3 regions of the Sporosarcina sp. FSL K6-5500 genome follow, and region 2 is predicted to be linked to each of the others. Evidence: a T-box and tRNA genes for the amino acid it is inferred to sense, from the RefSeq annotation. Region 2 holds a T-box; the other regions hold tRNA genes.
The links. A T-box is a leader RNA that pairs with one kind of tRNA and senses whether it is charged. The one in region 2 lies ahead of argS (arginine--tRNA ligase), so its partner is inferred to be a tRNA-Arg.
Positions count from the first base shown of each region.

Region 1: it encodes a tRNA-Arg, which carries the amino acid that the T-box ahead of argS (arginine--tRNA ligase) is inferred to sense. The anticodon was not compared.
Region 3: it encodes a tRNA-Arg, which carries the amino acid that the T-box ahead of argS (arginine--tRNA ligase) is inferred to sense. The anticodon was not compared.

Region 1 covers NZ_JBBOTP010000001.1:2,520,530-2,526,291, forward strand. The annotation lists gene lysS (lysine--tRNA ligase) at 1-17, shown strand, start outside; gene MKX62_RS12075 (hypothetical protein) at 215-796, opposite strand; gene MKX62_RS12080 (hypothetical protein) at 990-1,196, opposite strand; tRNA gene MKX62_RS12085 (tRNA-Arg) at 1,337-1,408, opposite strand; gene clpP (ATP-dependent Clp endopeptidase proteolytic subunit ClpP) at 1,599-2,219, shown strand; gene MKX62_RS12095 (LemA family protein) at 2,399-2,977, shown strand; gene MKX62_RS12100 (TPM domain-containing protein) at 2,974-3,774, shown strand; gene MKX62_RS12105 (glutaredoxin family protein) at 3,871-4,098, shown strand; gene MKX62_RS12110 (sugar-binding transcriptional regulator) at 4,235-5,269, shown strand; gene gap (type I glyceraldehyde-3-phosphate dehydrogenase) at 5,521-5,762, shown strand, end outside.
Region 2 covers NZ_JBBOTP010000001.1:1,293,343-1,299,104, reverse strand. The annotation lists gene tnpB (IS200/IS605 family element RNA-guided endonuclease TnpB) at 1-1,070, shown strand, start outside; gene argS (arginine--tRNA ligase) at 1,335-2,999, opposite strand; T-box leader at 3,062-3,266, opposite strand; gene MKX62_RS05830 (hypothetical protein) at 3,355-3,570, shown strand; gene MKX62_RS05825 (ribonucleoside-diphosphate reductase subunit alpha) at 3,828-5,762, shown strand, end outside.
Region 3 covers NZ_JBBOTP010000001.1:3,364,823-3,370,584, reverse strand. The annotation lists gene MKX62_RS16150 (hypothetical protein) at 733-882, opposite strand; tRNA gene MKX62_RS16145 (tRNA-Arg) at 1,088-1,161, opposite strand; gene MKX62_RS16140 (metallophosphoesterase) at 1,239-1,733, opposite strand; gene MKX62_RS16135 (XTP/dITP diphosphatase) at 1,730-2,344, opposite strand; gene rph (ribonuclease PH) at 2,341-3,099, opposite strand; gene racE (glutamate racemase) at 3,200-3,994, opposite strand; gene MKX62_RS16120 (MarR family winged helix-turn-helix transcriptional regulator) at 4,004-4,459, opposite strand; gene MKX62_RS16115 (helix-turn-helix domain-containing protein) at 4,664-4,888, opposite strand; gene MKX62_RS16110 (acyl-CoA thioesterase) at 4,961-5,404, opposite strand; gene sdhB (succinate dehydrogenase iron-sulfur subunit) at 5,543-5,762, opposite strand, start outside.

The DNA of each region.
Region 1 (5,762 bases), 1.2 Mb from region 2:
TAAATAAAAAACTATAGTCGATTCTCGATAATGTTGAACAATTTGCCGACGATCGTTGTGACAGAGTACCAAAAAAAAGGACCGTAAAAGGTCCTTTTTTTATTAATGAATCATCAATAATAATAATAAACTTCCATATAAACAGGCTTCTAAAAGATCGATATAAACCGTCCTGTGGTTGTTTCTGGGCTTCTATTATAGATTAGTTATCTCTTCACTTCAGTAACGCTGATACCCGTCTACTCCACTGTAATCCCTTTGCGTATGCAGTCTCGTATGCATAGCCTGAAATTTCTTCGCCTTGCTGACTATCGAGAAGAGTTATTTTGCTGTATGGATAATCTGATGAATTAAATGAAAGTATCATTTCAACCCTATGAACAACTTTCCTGCTATTTTTCTTTCCAGTTACTCCACCAATAATCGCTCCCACTCTACCTGCTAAAACGTCACCAACAATTGCTCTACCTGTTGCGCTTGTTAATGAAGATTGATATGCAACTGAATCATCAATGACTAATTCAACGTTCAGTATGTTTGTATACCACATTCCAATAGCGCCACCGTTGCTTCCTATTACATAAAAGCTACCATAAGTCCTATCGTGCAGAAGTATCTGACCATCTTCAAATTGCTCCCAGTAATAGTCCACTATCTTATGTTCCACCAATACATTTTCTAGCGTCTTCTTGGCCTTGCCCCTACCAATAGAGCCATCGATTTCTTTTATAATCGTTACGATAACTGCTGCTATTGCTGTTAACCCTAATCCCCATAAGAAAAGTGTGATGATCATAATGTTTTTTCCTCCTAGAATATATATTGCTTAGTCGCCATTTTGAAAAGTCTGATTCATATAAGTTCGATTCCATGTGAATTTTTCTGTGGATGAATACGATTATTATCTCGGCTAGTCGTTCTTCATGCGGTGAAAATTGGACATCTTTCGCATTGCCAGCACGCTCTCGATATTTCTTTACATCATGCATTTATAACGCAAACAACGAAAGGTTGAACGTTTTTGTTTCCTTTGCATAAGATGAAATTGTCCATTCCGACAAACCTTTCGCCATGTTGAATCGGTGGAATTCGTCAATGGCTGATTGGGTCGATAGAATTGTTTGCGGCTTGGCTTGATTGGTAACCCTTAGAATGTCGTTTAATAGCGCTGAATCAATTTGGTTTCGTTTTTTCATATTCTCATCACCCCGTCAATTCTTTCTGCGGATGACTGTAACCGGTGCGTTTTGAATTCGTGGTAGTATGACGTGGTGATTGGGAATAGAAAATACCCGCCATTGAATGAACAATGACGGGTAAAATTGTTGTAATCATATGCCCTCGGCGAGAATCGAACTCACATCTTAAGCTTCGGAGGCTCACGTGCTATCCGTTGCACCACGAGGGCGTTACAAATCGGCTAACTTTTGCAGCAGACTAGATTTATTATACTGGTGTAGCTCAATGAATGCAATGCTTATTTTGAAAGCGTTATATTTGACCTTCGTTGACCATACTATGTATGATAAAGTTACAGTTGAAACGAAGTTATGTTTCAATAGGTAGACAACACTATCCAGCTTGAAGGAGGAAATAGAATGAATCTAATACCTACAGTAATTGAACAGACTAGCCGCGGTGAGCGTGCTTACGACATCTATTCACGTCTATTGAAAGACCGTATTATCATGCTTGGAAGTGGAATCGATGACAACGTTGCGAACTCTATCGTTGCTCAACTCCTATTTTTAGAAGCAGAAGATCCGGATAAAGATATTTCCATCTACATTAATAGTCCCGGGGGAAGCGTCACTGCTGGTATGGCGATTTTTGACACAATGCAATTCATCAAACCTGACATCCAAACAATTTGTATGGGGATGGCTGCATCTATGGGATCGTTCCTACTAGCGGCGGGTACTAAAGGGAAACGTTATGCGCTTCCTAACGCAGAAGTAATGATTCACCAACCATTAGGTGGAGCACAAGGGCAAGCAACAGAAATTGAAATTGCTGCAAAACATATCCTTTTCACTCGTGAAAAACTAAACTTGATTCTTGCTGAACGTACTGGCCAATCGGTTGAAGTAATTGCGAGAGATACGGACCGCGACAACTTTATGACAGCTGAACGTGCGAAAGAATATGGTTTAATTGACCATATTATTACACGCAGTGACATGAAAGACGGAGCTAAAACTAAACCTGAATCTAAATAAGTTCTACAAAAGTCGGCTTTCCATTATGGGAAGCCGTTTTTTTGTGGCTATAAAAAAACGTTGCCTTAGAATAAATGAAACCTTTTCAATCGTCATACTGTATATACTACTGTAGAAAAAGTTTCGACACGGTGTTCGAGAGGGTAAATGAAAGTAACTAACTCGTGAGGAGTGTTAACATGAAAAAAGTTTTAGGACCAATTGCGGTAATCGTAATCATACTTGCAGTTTTGGCTATGATACTGGTTCCAAGTTATAACAAATTCGTTAATTTAGAAGAAGATGTGGACCAGGCGTATGCACAAGTTGAAAATCAACTACAACGGAGGCTCGATCTGATACCGAACTTGGTAAGCACGGTTAAAGGTTTCGCGAGCCATGAAAAAGAGATTATCAGTGACATTGCAGATTCCCGTGCAAGACTTGCCGGAGCAAATGGGCCCGTAGAACAAGCGGATGCAAACGCTGACTTATCGGGTGCGCTTAGTCGTCTCCTTGTCGTCGTCGAGAATTATCCTGATTTAAAAGCAAATGAAAATTTCACTAAGCTGATGGATGAACTGGCCGGAACTGAAAACCGTCTGGGCGTTGCGCGTAAGGATTATAACGACGTAGTCGCCAATTACAATAGGCAAGTGAAAAGATTCCCCGGAAAAATCGTTGCATCCATTTTCGGATATGATGAAAAGGAATACTTTAAAGCCGATGCAGCTGCAAATGAAGCGCCGAATGTCGATTTTGGAGATGACAAGGAATGATTAGAAAAGCTGTCCGCATACTGGTGACGGCATGTCTGATTGTTTTTACATCGTTAAACTCAGCAGTGTTTTCGGCTGATGCTGCTGTTCCGGTCGTTCAAGATACTGCGAATGTGTTGTCCGCTGAACAGAAAGCGGAACTTGAGCAATATGGGATTCAATTAAATAATGCTACGACAGCGGAACTTGCGGTATTGATCCTCCCGAGCATAGGCGATAAGCCAGTTGAGGAATATGCAGTAGAGAAGCTTAGGGAATTTAAATTAGGCAATAAGGAAAAAAATAACGGAGCTTTGCTAGTTGTTACAACAGAGAAAAATTCCGATGGTAAACGACATTTCGAACTATCGGTCGGGTATGGATTAGAGGGTGCCCTTCCGGACGGAAAAGTCGGAAGTATAATGGATGAAGTAGCTGTTCCTTATTTGAATAAGCAACAGCCTGACATGGCGATCATGGAAGCATATAAATCATTCTACAATGAAATCGCAGCTGAATATGGCTGGGATGGCGCGGATGTGCCCGTCACAACTATAGATTCCGACTCAAGTGATGGGGGATTCGGTATTCCATTCCCCGTCATCCTTTTCATCATTATTTACATTGTCTTCCGTGTTATCAGTAATAGAGGAGGCCGAGGAGGCGGAGGCGGTTCGGGCGGACGGCGTAGCGGAGGGCCAATTTTCTTCCCTGGTTCTATTGGGGGCAGAAGTGGTGGCGGTAATTCCGGCGGCGGCTTTGGTGGTTTCGGTGGCGGTGGTTCCGGCGGTGGTGGCGGAGCAGGCCGAAGCTGGTAAAAAAATAACGGGTGACATGCACAGGCAATATCCTGTGCATGCCGCCCATTATTCTTTTATAATGAGGGTATTATAGAGGTAGTGAGGTGCATTAGAGTGCATGTGAAATTTTACACAAAACCAGGTTGTCACCTTTGTGATGAAGCTGAATTAATGATGAAACTTGTCCAAGAGGATTTCCCGCTGACGTGGACGAAAGTAGATATAGAAACTGATGATGAAAGTCATGAGAAATATATGTTTTTGATTCCTGTCATTGAAAAAGATGGCGATGTTATACTTTACGGGTCAATTGGCTACGCTGATATCATTGATTTATTCTGATAATTAATGCTGTATTGTTTGTAAAGTCGAATGAAAAGAGCTATAATGAAGTTAGAAATATTTTTTTGCTTTATGTGGGACGCTATTCAGTATGTAGGGTCGTTATATGTCCCTATGGTAAAGAGGAGGGCAGCCATTGGACGTTTTGATGGATGCACAGAGTAAACTCGTACCAGAAATGATGGAGTTAATGCAGCAAAGATATCGGATATTAAAGCTTGTAAAAATGGCTGGTCCAATTGGAAGGCGTCCACTCGGTCAGATGGCTGGTTTATCGGAGCGGGAAACGCGGACCATGATGGATACGCTAAGGGGTCAAAATCTGATTACTATTGCAAAAGACGGAGCTTCAATCACCACTGAAGGATTGACTGTCTTACTTGCTCTTGAGTCTTCAATGGAAGACTGGTCGGGACGTACGTCTATTGCAAAGAGACTAATGGAATTCCTTGGCATTCAATCAGTCAAAGTTGTTGCAGGTAACTGCGATACCGATACCGCTTCGAAAAGCTTACTTGGTATGGAGGCAGCGAAACAATTTTCTTCTAAAATTGACGAGGGCAAAGTAGTCGCCGTCACTGGAGGAAGTACAATTGCATCGATTCCACTTCATATCGAAAAATTTAGCGGTACCAATAATCTGCTATTCATCGCTGCAAGAGGCGGTGTAGGAGATGATATTGGATTGCAAGCGAATGTCATTGCGGCCTCATTCGCCTCGGCATGTGGAGGTACGTATAGTACATTTTATTATCCAGAGTCGTTAAGCGAAGAAGCCCATGAAGCGTTCCGAAAAGAACCTTCCGTCTTGAAAATGCTTGAACTTTATGACACAACAGATTGTGTTCTGCATGGAGTAGGCGACGCGCAAACAATGGCAATTATGCGTAATTCGCCTACAGAAGAGCGAGATATGATCCAAGACAATGGAGCTAAAGGCGAAGCATTCGGTTATTATTTTGACCAGGATGGTAACGTTGTCCACAGATTACGGACAATCGGTATCCAAACTGGCCATCTCGAGAAGATTCCGCTTATCATTTCAGTCGCAGGCGGCAGCAGTAAAGCTGAAGCTATCTTGGCTTATATGGCAAGTGCGCCTAAACAAACGATTTTAGTAACTGATGAAGGTGCAGCAACTGAAATGCTGAAAATACTCGTCAATAAATAAACGCATAAATGACTAAGACGGGTATTTTCAGGGAATAGGTTTAGATGGGCTTTGTGTAAATGTAGCTATAAGAAATTTTTTAATAGAGAACGGTGTCTAGGCTCCAGGCGCCAACCCCTTGGGTCATAAGCCGTTTTGCTGTGGTGGCTGAAGTACGCCTCCTCGCAAACCGTCTTATGCCTGTCGGGGCTGGACGGCGCCTTGCGCTTTTCTCACTATAAACTAAAAAAAACAACATGGAGGAATATATTATGACTTTGAAACTTGCGATTAACGGATTTGGACGGATTGGGCGTAAAGTATTCCGCGAAGCTTTGAAACAAGAGGAAATTGAAATTGTAGCAGTGAACGATTTGACGGATGCAGCAATGCTTGCACATCTTTTGAAGTATGACTCTGTACATGGCGTATTTGACGCGGAAGTCAGTTTTGATAATGACACGCTTATTGTCGATGGCAAAAGAGTGAAAGTATATGCAGAAAAAGATCCAGC
Region 2 (5,762 bases):
TTGTCTTTAATCACTTTTTGGCTAAGTGGGATAGTACCTACAAAGAGACAGGCAAAGGGTTGACTTATATCGCTTGTTCCGCCGAGTTAACACAATTAAAAAAACAGGAAGATACAATTTGGTTAAAAGAAGTGGATAGCACTTCTCTTCAGTCATCCTTAAAGAATTTGGCTGATTCATATGCACGGTTTTTCAAAAAACAAAACAAAGCTCCGCGTTTTAAATCAAAGAGAAATAACGTGCAATCCTATACGACAAAGCATACCAACGGGAATATAGCAGTAGTGGATAACAGGATTAAGCTGCCTAAGTTGGGCTTAGTGAAGTTTTCTAAAAGCCGTGAAATTGATGGCAGAATTCTTAGCGCAACGATTCGACGTAACCCTTCGGATAAATACTTTGTATCTATTCTTGTTGAAACAGAAGTTCAAAAGTTACCTAAAACTGGTTTGTCTGCAGGTATTGATGTTGGCTTGAAGGATTTTGCGATCTTATCTGACGGAACGGTCTATAGAAATCATAAGTTCTTTCATGCACTAGAGAAGAGGTTAATACAAGGACAGCGTATTCTTTCAAGACGACAAGAGGTTGCCTTAAAGCGAAAATGTAAATTAAGCGAAGCGAGAAACTATCAAAAACAAAAGAGAAAGGTTGCTCGTATTCACGAACAAATAAGCAATGCAAGAACGGATTACTTGCATAAAGTCTCCACCGAAATCATCAAAAACCACGATGTCATGGGAATTGAGGATTTGCAGGTATCAAACATGCTGAAAAACCATAACTTAGCCAAAGCAATCAGTGAAGTGAGTTGGTCACAGTTCCGCACAATGCTTGAATACAAGGCGAACTGGTACGGGAAGACAGTCATCGCTGTCGCAAAAAATTTCCCCTCTAGCCAACTCTGTTCAAGTTGTGGCTATCGCCATAAAGATGTTAAGAATCTCAGATTACGTGAATGGGTGTGTCCGGCATGTAACTCGTGCCACGACCGAGACTATAACGCAAGTATCAATCTTGAAAAAGAAGCCATAAGACTTCTAACCGCAGGGATTGCGGGGTTAGCCTAATAAATAACTGGCGGTTACGTCAGTGATCTTAGGAATCTCCCACTTCTAAACGAAGTGAAAGTGGGGGTAATTCAATAAAGGAGAAAATCCATTCTAGCCCAACTAAGGATAGTTAGTTGAACAAAGAACAAGAAATCAACAAGAGAATTTAATGGATCGCGCTAGTGAAATGCCAAACGTAAATGTTTGGCGTTTTCACTAGAGCTTTTTTTCTGTTTTTTACCGCTGAACGGACCTGTTGACTTCCGTATGATTCATTTCCGATCACATCTCCTCAGGTGCCTTCATTCCTAACAATCGTAACGCCTCTTTCAAGACAATCGCCGTACTCGTGATCAGTGCAATTCTGTATGGCAGATGATCAGTATCGGAAAGCACTTTGACATTGCCGTAAAATGAGCTAAACGTTTGAGCGAGATCGATTGCATATTTTGCAATGATGGATGGGTCTAAATCATCCGCAGCGCGCTTGACTGTTTGTGGGAATTGCTCCAATGCTCGAATGATTGCCCATTCGAAATCATTGACGTCATCCACGCTATACGGCTGTATGTCGCCAGCTTTTCTTAACACTGATTTGGCCCGTGCGAAAGCATATTGGACGTAGGGACCGGTTTCACCTTCTGTCTGGAGCATTGTTTCTAAGTTAAATTCGATATCGTGTTTGCGATGTTGTTTCAGGTCACCGAAAATGATGGCACCGACGCCAACTTCTTCAGCGACTTGCGCTTTATTCGCTAAGTTTGGATTCTTCGTTTCAATTGTCGACTGTGCAAGTGAAATCGCCTCATTCAAAACTTGTTCTAGCAAAACAATTTTCCCTTTGCGGGTGGACATCTTTTTTCCGGCTTTTAATATGAGACCGAAAGGAATGTGCTGGATATCGTCTGCCCACTCGTAGCCCATTTTACCGAGTACTTTCTTGAATTGTGTGAAGTGGAGACTTTGTTCATTTCCAACGACATAGAGAGATTTCACGAAATCATACGTTTCTTTTCTATCGATTGCAGCGGTTAAATCGCGTGTGGCGTATAACGTCGCGCCATCTGATTTCATAATCAAACAAGGTGGCATATCCTCACCCAGTTCAACCACGAGTGCACCATTTGATTCTATTAAGAGTCCTTTATCTGCTATTTCCTTAACGATGGGTTCCATCTTGTCATTATAGTAGGCCTCGCCGTTATAGGAATCAAAGGTAATACCCAGCAAATCATAAATGCGTTGAAATTCCTTGAGGGATTCCGTTTTGAACCACTTCCATAAAGCCAGTGCTTCCTTATCACCGTCTTCCAGGGATTTGAATGCTGCTCTGCCTTCAGCGTTAAGCGAATCATTGTGCTCTGCTTCTTCATGGAATCGGATGTACAGTTTTAACAACGTCTGGATTGGAGCTTGCTGGACCTCTTGTTCGTAGCCCCATTTCCGGTAGGCTGTCAGTAGCTTGCCAAACTGTGTGCCCCAATCTCCGATGTAATTGATTTTTACGGTCTTAAAACCATTCTTTTCGAGTAGTAGTGCAATCGAATTTCCGATGACGGTGGAGCGCAAATGCCCCATGGAAAATGGTTTGGCAATGTTGGGGGAAGATAAATCGATTGTGACAATCCCGCCATTTCCTTCATTAGATGACCCATAGGAAACGGATGGATCCAGAATTTTCTGCAGTAGGGCACTGGTAATTGTAGTACGGTTCAGAAAGATATTCACATATCCGTTGACGGCTTCTGCTTTACGAATTAACGGATGTTCGATTGCCAGGGCGATTTCATTGGCAATGACAACAGGCGATTTTCTAAGTTCCTTTGCGAATGGGAAGCATGGTAAAGCCAAATCGCCTAAATGTGCATGGACAGGCTTTTCTAGCATGTTTTCATCCAATGGAATCGGACTAAATTGTTGCAGCACTTGCAAGACATCCATTTTCATTGTCAACACTCCTTTTGGTTGATTGAACTAAAAAAGCGTAAAAAAAAGCCCTCATCTCAAATTAATGAGACGAAAGCTTACTTCCGCGGTACCACTCAAATTACCCGTATAGGGCCACTTCCTCATAACGGCGAGACACCGGCTTTTCCTAAAAAGCTTGGAAAAGCATCTCCGAAGTGCGGTTCACAAGTATTCTTCACCGGGCTTCCACCATCCCCAGTTCGCTGAAAAAGAAATAATTGCTACTCTCTTCATCACAGATGTTGTAGTTGAATGTATCAAAATGGTGATTGGCTGTCAATTGAAAGTAACAATAATTCACAAGTGAAAACTGTTTGGAGTTAACTTCTAAACTATGTGTAGAACACTGCATTTAGTGCTGAATGACAAAATAGAACCGACATCGGGAAAAAAGGATATTTTTTTAGATTTTAAATTAATGTTTATAACTTGTGTATCGTTTGCAAGAATGACGATGATGACGGTCAAAGCGACACTAGAAAATGACTGTGGATATGTGGATAAGTTATTGATGGTAGGACAAGTAAACTTTTTCCCTATTTACGATTAGACCACAACATGTTAGGGTATGTATAATGATTAAGACACTACATATAGTGTTAGTGGCGAAATTGAACGAAAGCTGTATTGTTGACAAATAGGAATTTAGAGTGTCAAATAAGTTCTTGACTACTTAACTACAGCTAACAAATTATCCCTCAGTAAATAAAACTCATAAACGATGGATCTGCCTGAAAAAGGTGGGATTATCGTTTTTTATTGGAAATAGAAAAATTAGGTTTGATAAAGGAGCCGATGAAAATGACAATGAATATTACTAAGACGAGTACGGAGATGCTATTGGAAGACTTACAGAACGAGTTTGGTGGGGAGAAGATTCGTCCATTATTTACTGCAAGTGAAAAATGGAATGAGCGTCATCCTGGAGCAAGCGCATCAGAATGGACAAAAGCGATGATTCTAGAAACGCTCAGCAATATCGATGAGGTATCGACGTACTGGACTTTCGTTGCGGCCCGAATTCACTTACGTGATGTTTACAATCGTCAAGCTCAGCTTCGCGGTGCAAAGGTCTATACGGATTTTGCTGAAAACGTTGCCCGTCTAGTCGAGCAGGGATTATACACACCCGTCTTAACGGAAAAGTATTCACGCGAAGATCTTGTTATTCTCGGTAATCTAATCGAACCAGAACGGGACAAGCTATTTACATATATCGGTTTGAAAACACTTATGGACCGTTATGTCGCTGTTGACTTTAGCAAACAATCGGTTGAACTTCCGCAAGAGCGCTGGCTTGTTATTGCAATGACATTGATGCAGGATGAGACAACTAACCGGCTTGAAAAAGTAGCGGAATCATACTGGGCGATGAGCAGTCTCTATATGACGGTTGCAACGCCGACATTGTCGAATGCTGGAAAACCGCACGGCCAGTTATCAAGTTGCTTTATCGATACGGTCGACGATTCTTTGCAAGGCATCTATGACAGCAATACGGATATAGCTAACTTGTCGAAATACGGTGGCGGCATTGGTGTTTACATGGGGAAAGTCCGCAGTCGTGGCTCATCCATTCGTGGATTTAAAGGCGCTTCAAGTGGCGTACTTCCATGGATTAAGCAGTTGAACAACACGGCAGTAAGTGTTGACCAACTTGGTCAGCGACAAGGTGCAATCGCCGTTTATCTCGATGTTTGGCACAAAGACATTTTTACGTTCCTTGACCTCAAGTTAAACAACGGAGACGACCGCTTGCGCGCACACGATATTTTCACGGGCGTCTGCCTTCCTGATATTTATATGGAACAAGTTGATGCACGTGGGGACTGGCACTTGTTTGATCCGCATGAAGTTCGGGTGGTTATGGGTTATTCACTAGAGGACTTTTACGATGAAACAAAAGGTGCAGGTTCGTTCCGTGAGAAATACGAAGAGTGTGTTAATAATCCTGAACTTAGCCGGGAAATCGTTCCTGCTATCGATCTTATGAAACGGATTATGCGTAGCCAATTGGAAACAGGAACGCCGTACATGTTTTACCGTGATGAAGTGAATCGTGCGAATGCCAACAAACATGAAGGCATGATTTATTCGTCGAATCTTTGCACAGAAATCACGCAAAATATGAGCCCGACTGAATTCGAGTCTGTTACGCTCGAAGACGATATCGTGGTCACGCGCTCAAAACCGGGTGATTTCGTCGTCTGTAATTTATCATCCATTAACCTTGGACGAGCTGTTCCAGCAAGCGTTTTGGAAAGACTCATTACAATTCAAGTGCGCATGCTTGATAACGTCATCGATCTTAATAAAATACCGGTTGTCCAAGCGCAGCGAACTAACGCGCGTTACCGTGGAATCGGTCTAGGGACATTTGGCTGGCACCATTTGCTTGCCTTGCAAAACATTCAATGGGAATCAAACGAAGCAGTGGATTACGCTGATAAATTATATGAGAAAATAGCTTATTTGACGATTAAAGCTTCGATGCAACTGGCTACTGAAAAAGGTTCGTACCCATTATATGAAGGGTCTGAATGGCAGTCTGGCGTTTATTTCGACAACAAGAACTATGACTCGAAGGAATGGCATGAACTCCGCATCGATGTTGCAACAAATGGTATGAGAAATGGTTATTTGATGGCAATTGCACCGAATAGCTCGACATCTATTATCGCAGGATCAACTGCATCAATTGATCCGGTTTTCAAACCGTTTTATCATGAAGAAAAGAAAGAT
Region 3 (5,762 bases), 2.1 Mb from region 2:
ACCCCCCCACCCGAAATCTTAGTAGGCCGTTGCTCTACCCAGCTGAGCTACTAAGACAACACAGTCATACCAACAATTTGAGACGTTTTTAAACTCTAATAGGGATTCGGTCAATTTACTTTTTCAGACCGTAACTACCTTTGAACCAATGATAACCTTATACAAGCCTATTGCAAAGCCCAGTTCGTTTCGTTAGCAATTTCAATTCACATGGGTGTATGAGGTCACTTATATATAGAAAGTTACCCTTCCTATATATCGGAAACTATGCCCCTCTATTTCCACAATAAGCTCTTTTTTCGCTTATAAGGAGAAAACAATGAAAGCAAGTCAACATCAAAAGATAGGAACGCTCACAGGATATTCTCAGATGGTATTATCTGTTTTGGCAATACATATAAAAAACGAGATAAACACTTGGTTACCTCGCATTCTCTTGCTTCTCAACCGCCTGAACTTGTTCTATACGCTCTTTTAAACTCACCTGAGCAACATACATATATATATACATTTGCCTTCGTAGGAGCGCTCATAAATCTATTCTCTGACCTCGCATTTGCCCAATATCAATGTTCTACCTGCTCATGTAAAAGAATGATTTTACTTTAATCCTCTTTACATAATCAAATTGTAATATATTAAATACTTAAACAAGTGTTATACCGTCACTAATTCTAAAATAGCCTTTTGCCATTGGTCTATTTTTGATAATTTTGAAGATATATCTTCCTTTTATTTATCTGTTTGTTCTTGCTTCTTTTTCAAATACTCCGCACGTATTTTTTCAAGTTGCTGCTTTTTATCAAATTTGGCAGGTATGTTTTTTTCATGATACTTTGTCACAGCTGCCTGACCTTTGGTGTCCAATTGATATTTTCCCACTTTGTTCACCTACTTTTCTTGTTTTTAAAGAGAATCTATTCAACAAATATAATATACTTTATTTTCGGAAGATAATTTCGTGTCTTATTACACGTAAAATACTAGGGTACAAAAAAAGGATTCTGCACCAGTGACCGAAGCCCTGACCGAATCCCTAATCTGTCTCAAACCCTATCACATCAAGGCTTGAACTGCGCTTTTTTAATGTCCCAGGAGGGATTCGAACCCCCGACCGACGCCTTAGAAGGGCGTTGCTCTATCCAGCTGAGCTACTGAGACGTGCGTTTCAAACTTTCATTCATTCCCTAAGGACAATACTTAGTATATATTGCATTAGGAATAAAGTCAACGCTTTTTTAAATCTTTTTTATTTCTATAAAATCTACTATTTCCGATGCCATATTCTTGAATGTAACGCGCACTGTTTCATCCCATTCTACAACAGCATAAGTCGCATCTTTCCCGCCCCGCGGCTGCATTGTGCTGCCTGGATTCAAGAACAGTATTCCGTCTTTCATCTCAGCACCATACAAATGCGAATGGCCAAATAGAACGATATCTGCTCCAGATTCTTTTGCATAATAATAAAGCCCCATCAACGATTGTTTCACATCATGCTCATGACCATGTACAGCTAAAACTGTCTTCCCCTCTACCTTGACCGCAACAGATGCGGGAAACCTAGCATCCCTGTCACAGTTTCCACGGACTCTATGCATTGTCTGTAAAACTGAATCATCGAATGACAGCTCACTATCACCGCAATGGAAAGTCGCGTCCGCAGAAAGTGCAGAAACGGCTTTCACCGTTTCCTTATCTCCATGCGAATCACTCATAACAACAATCTTCATTCTGAATCACCTGCCACTGTCATATATTGAGGTAATTTGAATTTCAACTGAGCTAAAGCTGCTCCCCTGTGTGAAATCTCATTTTTCTCTTCAGGTGACAATTCCGCCATCATTCGATTCTTTTCAGGCACGAAGAAGACTGGATCATAGCCGAAGCCGTTCTTTCCTTGACGTTCATGGTGAATCAGACCTTCACAGCTACCCGAAAACGTTTCTGTAACCAAACCAGGACCAGCCACTGCTAGCACGCAGCGGAATCGAGCGGTACGACCATCCACAGGCGTCGTTTCTAGCTCCTGTAGTACTTTGTCGATATTTGCATCATCATTCTTCTCGAGACCCGCATAACGCGCGGAGTAGACGCCTGGCGCGCCGCCAAGCGCATCGATTTCAAGTCCACTATCATCTGCAATAACGATTTTGCCAAGCAAGCGTGCGACCGTCTCTGCTTTCAGAATCGCATTCGCCTCAAATGTGTCGCCCGTTTCTTCTACATCGATATCTCCTTCGATATCATTTAACGTAAGAACTTTTACTCCCAGTGGCTTAAACAACGCTTCAAAGTCTTTTGCCTTGCCCACATTATTCGTGGCTATCAATACTTCCTTCATGATTCACCTTGTTCTTTCGGTTTGATCAACTGCGCAACAAGTCCAAGTGCTTCTTTTTGCACTTCAACTAGTTGGTTAATTCCTACTTCTGCAAGCTCCACAAGACCGTTCATCTCAACGCGCGTAAATGTCGATTCTTCGCCTGTCCCCTGAAGTTCGACGAAAGCGCCGGCACCAGTCATAACAACATTCATATCGACAGCAGCCGACGAATCCTCGATGTAGTCAAGATCCAGAATGAGTTCACCCTCAACCGTCTTCCCTACACTCGTTGCAGCAAGGAAATCAGTTATCGGGAATTTAGCTAATCCTTTTTCGATGTGTAGTTTCGAGATTGCCATTGCTGTTGCGACGAACGCACCCGTAATCGACGCTGTACGCGTACCACCATCTGCCTGGATAACGTCACAGTCCACCCAGATAGTTCGTTCACCAAGCGTCTCCAAATCGATGACAGCGCGCAGTGCACGGCCTATCAAGCGCTGTATTTCCATCGTACGTCCGCTAACCTTACCTTTTGAAGCTTCACGTTGCGTTCTTTGTCCAGTAGCGCGTGGCAACATAGAATATTCCGCTGTTATCCAGCCTTTTCCGCTATTACGTAAAAAATGTGGAACCCGTTCTTCTATAGAAGCTGTACAAATCACCTTCGTATTTCCGACCGTAATAAGAACTGAGCCTTCGGGGTGAATTAAATAATCTGTTTCAATTGTTACCGGCCTAATCATGTCGGCCATTCTTCCATCATGTCTCATATCGTGTACCCTCCATCATTCAGATTGCGCATTCATCTTATCATAACTCATTTCATATACGCAAAAACCCGGATGTCCAAATCTGGACATTCCGGGTTTCTTACAATTCAATATAGCTTACATTAGGCTTTTCAATCGACAACCAGTCTTCAACAATGCCTTGAAAAGTTTCTGACTCCCCTGTTGTATAAAAAACAGGTGCCACTACGCTGTCAGCAATGCGCTCAATGCCTTTAGAAAGTAGAATACGTTCAACATCACACACTGTTTCTACCGCGGATGAAATAATTTTTACATTATTCGGAAGGGAGGTTGTAATATGTTGCTGCAATAATGGATAATGTGTACACCCCAATATCGCCGCATCAAAATCTTTCCCCTCAAGTTCACGGAGTGTACGGTCAACAATGATACCTGCATTATCTGACTTATACTGACCACTTTCGACAATTGGAACAAATTCAGGACACGCAAGTGAGTAAACCATCGCATTCGGTGAAAGAACATGGATTGCATCATTATAAGCGCCACTTTTAATCGTTCCAGCAGTCCCAAGCACAGCAATTTTTCCCGCCACGGACGCATTAACTGCAGCCCGTGCACCTGGCACGATAACGCCGATGACAGGAAATGAAAATCGTGCTCGGATATCATCGAGTGCAACAGCCGTAGCCGTATTGCAAGCAATGACAAGCATTTTTATACCCATTTCGGAAAGTGCTGATGCCATCTCCATTGTAAACTCCCGGACTTCGTCAATCGGCCGGGGCCCATATGGACAACGAGCATCATCCCCTATATAGACAATGGGTTCATGTGGTAGTCGATTGAGCATCTCTTTAACCACGGTTAGCCCGCCGACGCCCGAATCAATTACTCCAATTGGTGCTTCCACTAAAATCCCTCAATCCTTTTTCATCTCTTGATGTAGTTTACTCAGCAAATCTGAGAAGTCCTTCACTTGTTGTTCATCGAAGTCTACTAACACCGAATTCAAATAATGACGGCGTTTATCAATTACTTCTTCGATTACCCGTTCACCTTCGCTAAGAAGATGAATTCGGACAACACGGCGATCTTGATCATTGCGGACACGCTTCACAAGCGAGTTCTTTTCCATCCGATCGACCAAATCAGTCGTAGTACTGAATGCAAGGAACATCTTGTTCGACAAATCCCCAATCGTCATATCTCCATGTTCAAATAGCCACTGTAAAGCAACGAATTGAGGTGGAGTGATTGTATAATTACTAAGAATTCTACGGCCTTGTTGTTTGATGATTGCTGCAACATACCGTAATTCTTTCTCCATATGTGCAACTTCATCTGTATATTGAATTTTTGGTGGGTTATTTTCCATCAACTGAACCAGCTCCCTGAAAACAAATACTGTCTACCTATTGTCCCCCTTTTTTGCGCTTATGGCAATACCTAATAAATTGATGGTAAAAAACGTTAAAAAAAAGCTGTTTGAGAGCTGCATAATGCAGATCAAACAGCTACTGTTACAAGGCATCAATCACCTACACTCGGCTATGATCACCCTTCATCATTAACACCTGCTTCAACGCAATTGTAACTCTCCCAACCGTAACAATTCGATTACCGCTTGTGCTCTGCCGGAAACACCTAGCTTTTGAATTGTGTTCGAAATATGGTTGCGAACAGTCTTTTCGCTGATTCCGAGCCGCCCCGCAATATCTTTTGTCGTTTGATCTTCAACGAGCAGATTAAAAATTTCTCGCTCTCTTGCCGTAAGCAAAGAACGGTTTTTAGAGTCCTCTATCAAGACGCGCCCTCCTATCCACTTTCACTTTAAAATATGTGAAGAGGCGGCGAGCTGTGCCGGCTACATGGTGATTTAGTTAACAAAAAGTATTTTCTCCTCTTCAGACCACGCAACACCTTTGCCCGTCTGTCTGCCAATCTGAACCATCGTACCTCGTCCTGTGAAGACGATATCATCTTTACTGTTCTTCGCCATATAGTGAATATCAACAGAACTGTTACCAACTGCGGCAGCTTTAACGAATATTTCCAACTTTTCATCAAAAAAGACTTGCTTCAAAAAATCACATTGCAAATCAGCAACGACCGGAAAATTTTCACCCTTTGGATCAAGCCAATTATTCATAAGCCTAATCTCTTTTAAGAACTCAATCCTCGCATGCTCAAAATAAATAAATGGGACCGTGTTGTTCAAATGACCATACATGTCCGTCTCAGAAAAACGAACGGATATAGGTACAGAAAACTTGAATTCCGATTCCCATGTCGACAACTCTTTTATGTACACTGCTTTCACTCACCAAACATCTCCTCTTCTAAAATGAATACCCATTCATCTATTCTATCAAATACTCCCTAATAAATGAAGGTGCTAAACAAAAATAGAAAAAAGCCCCGCCAAGGCATAATGCCGTAGCGAGGCTAGGGACTGAAATCAGTCCACCATATGGTCACTTCCGAAGAAGTTTTTGAACATTTGTACGTTCGTTGCACGGTTCATTGCTGCAATCGAAGTAGTCAAAGGAATTCCTTTTGGACATGCAACTACACAGTTTTGTGAGTTACCACATTCGCCAATTCCACCGTCTGTCATAATCGTCGCCAGACGTTCGTCTTTGTTCATTGCACCAGTTGGATGCGAGTTGAACAGCCGT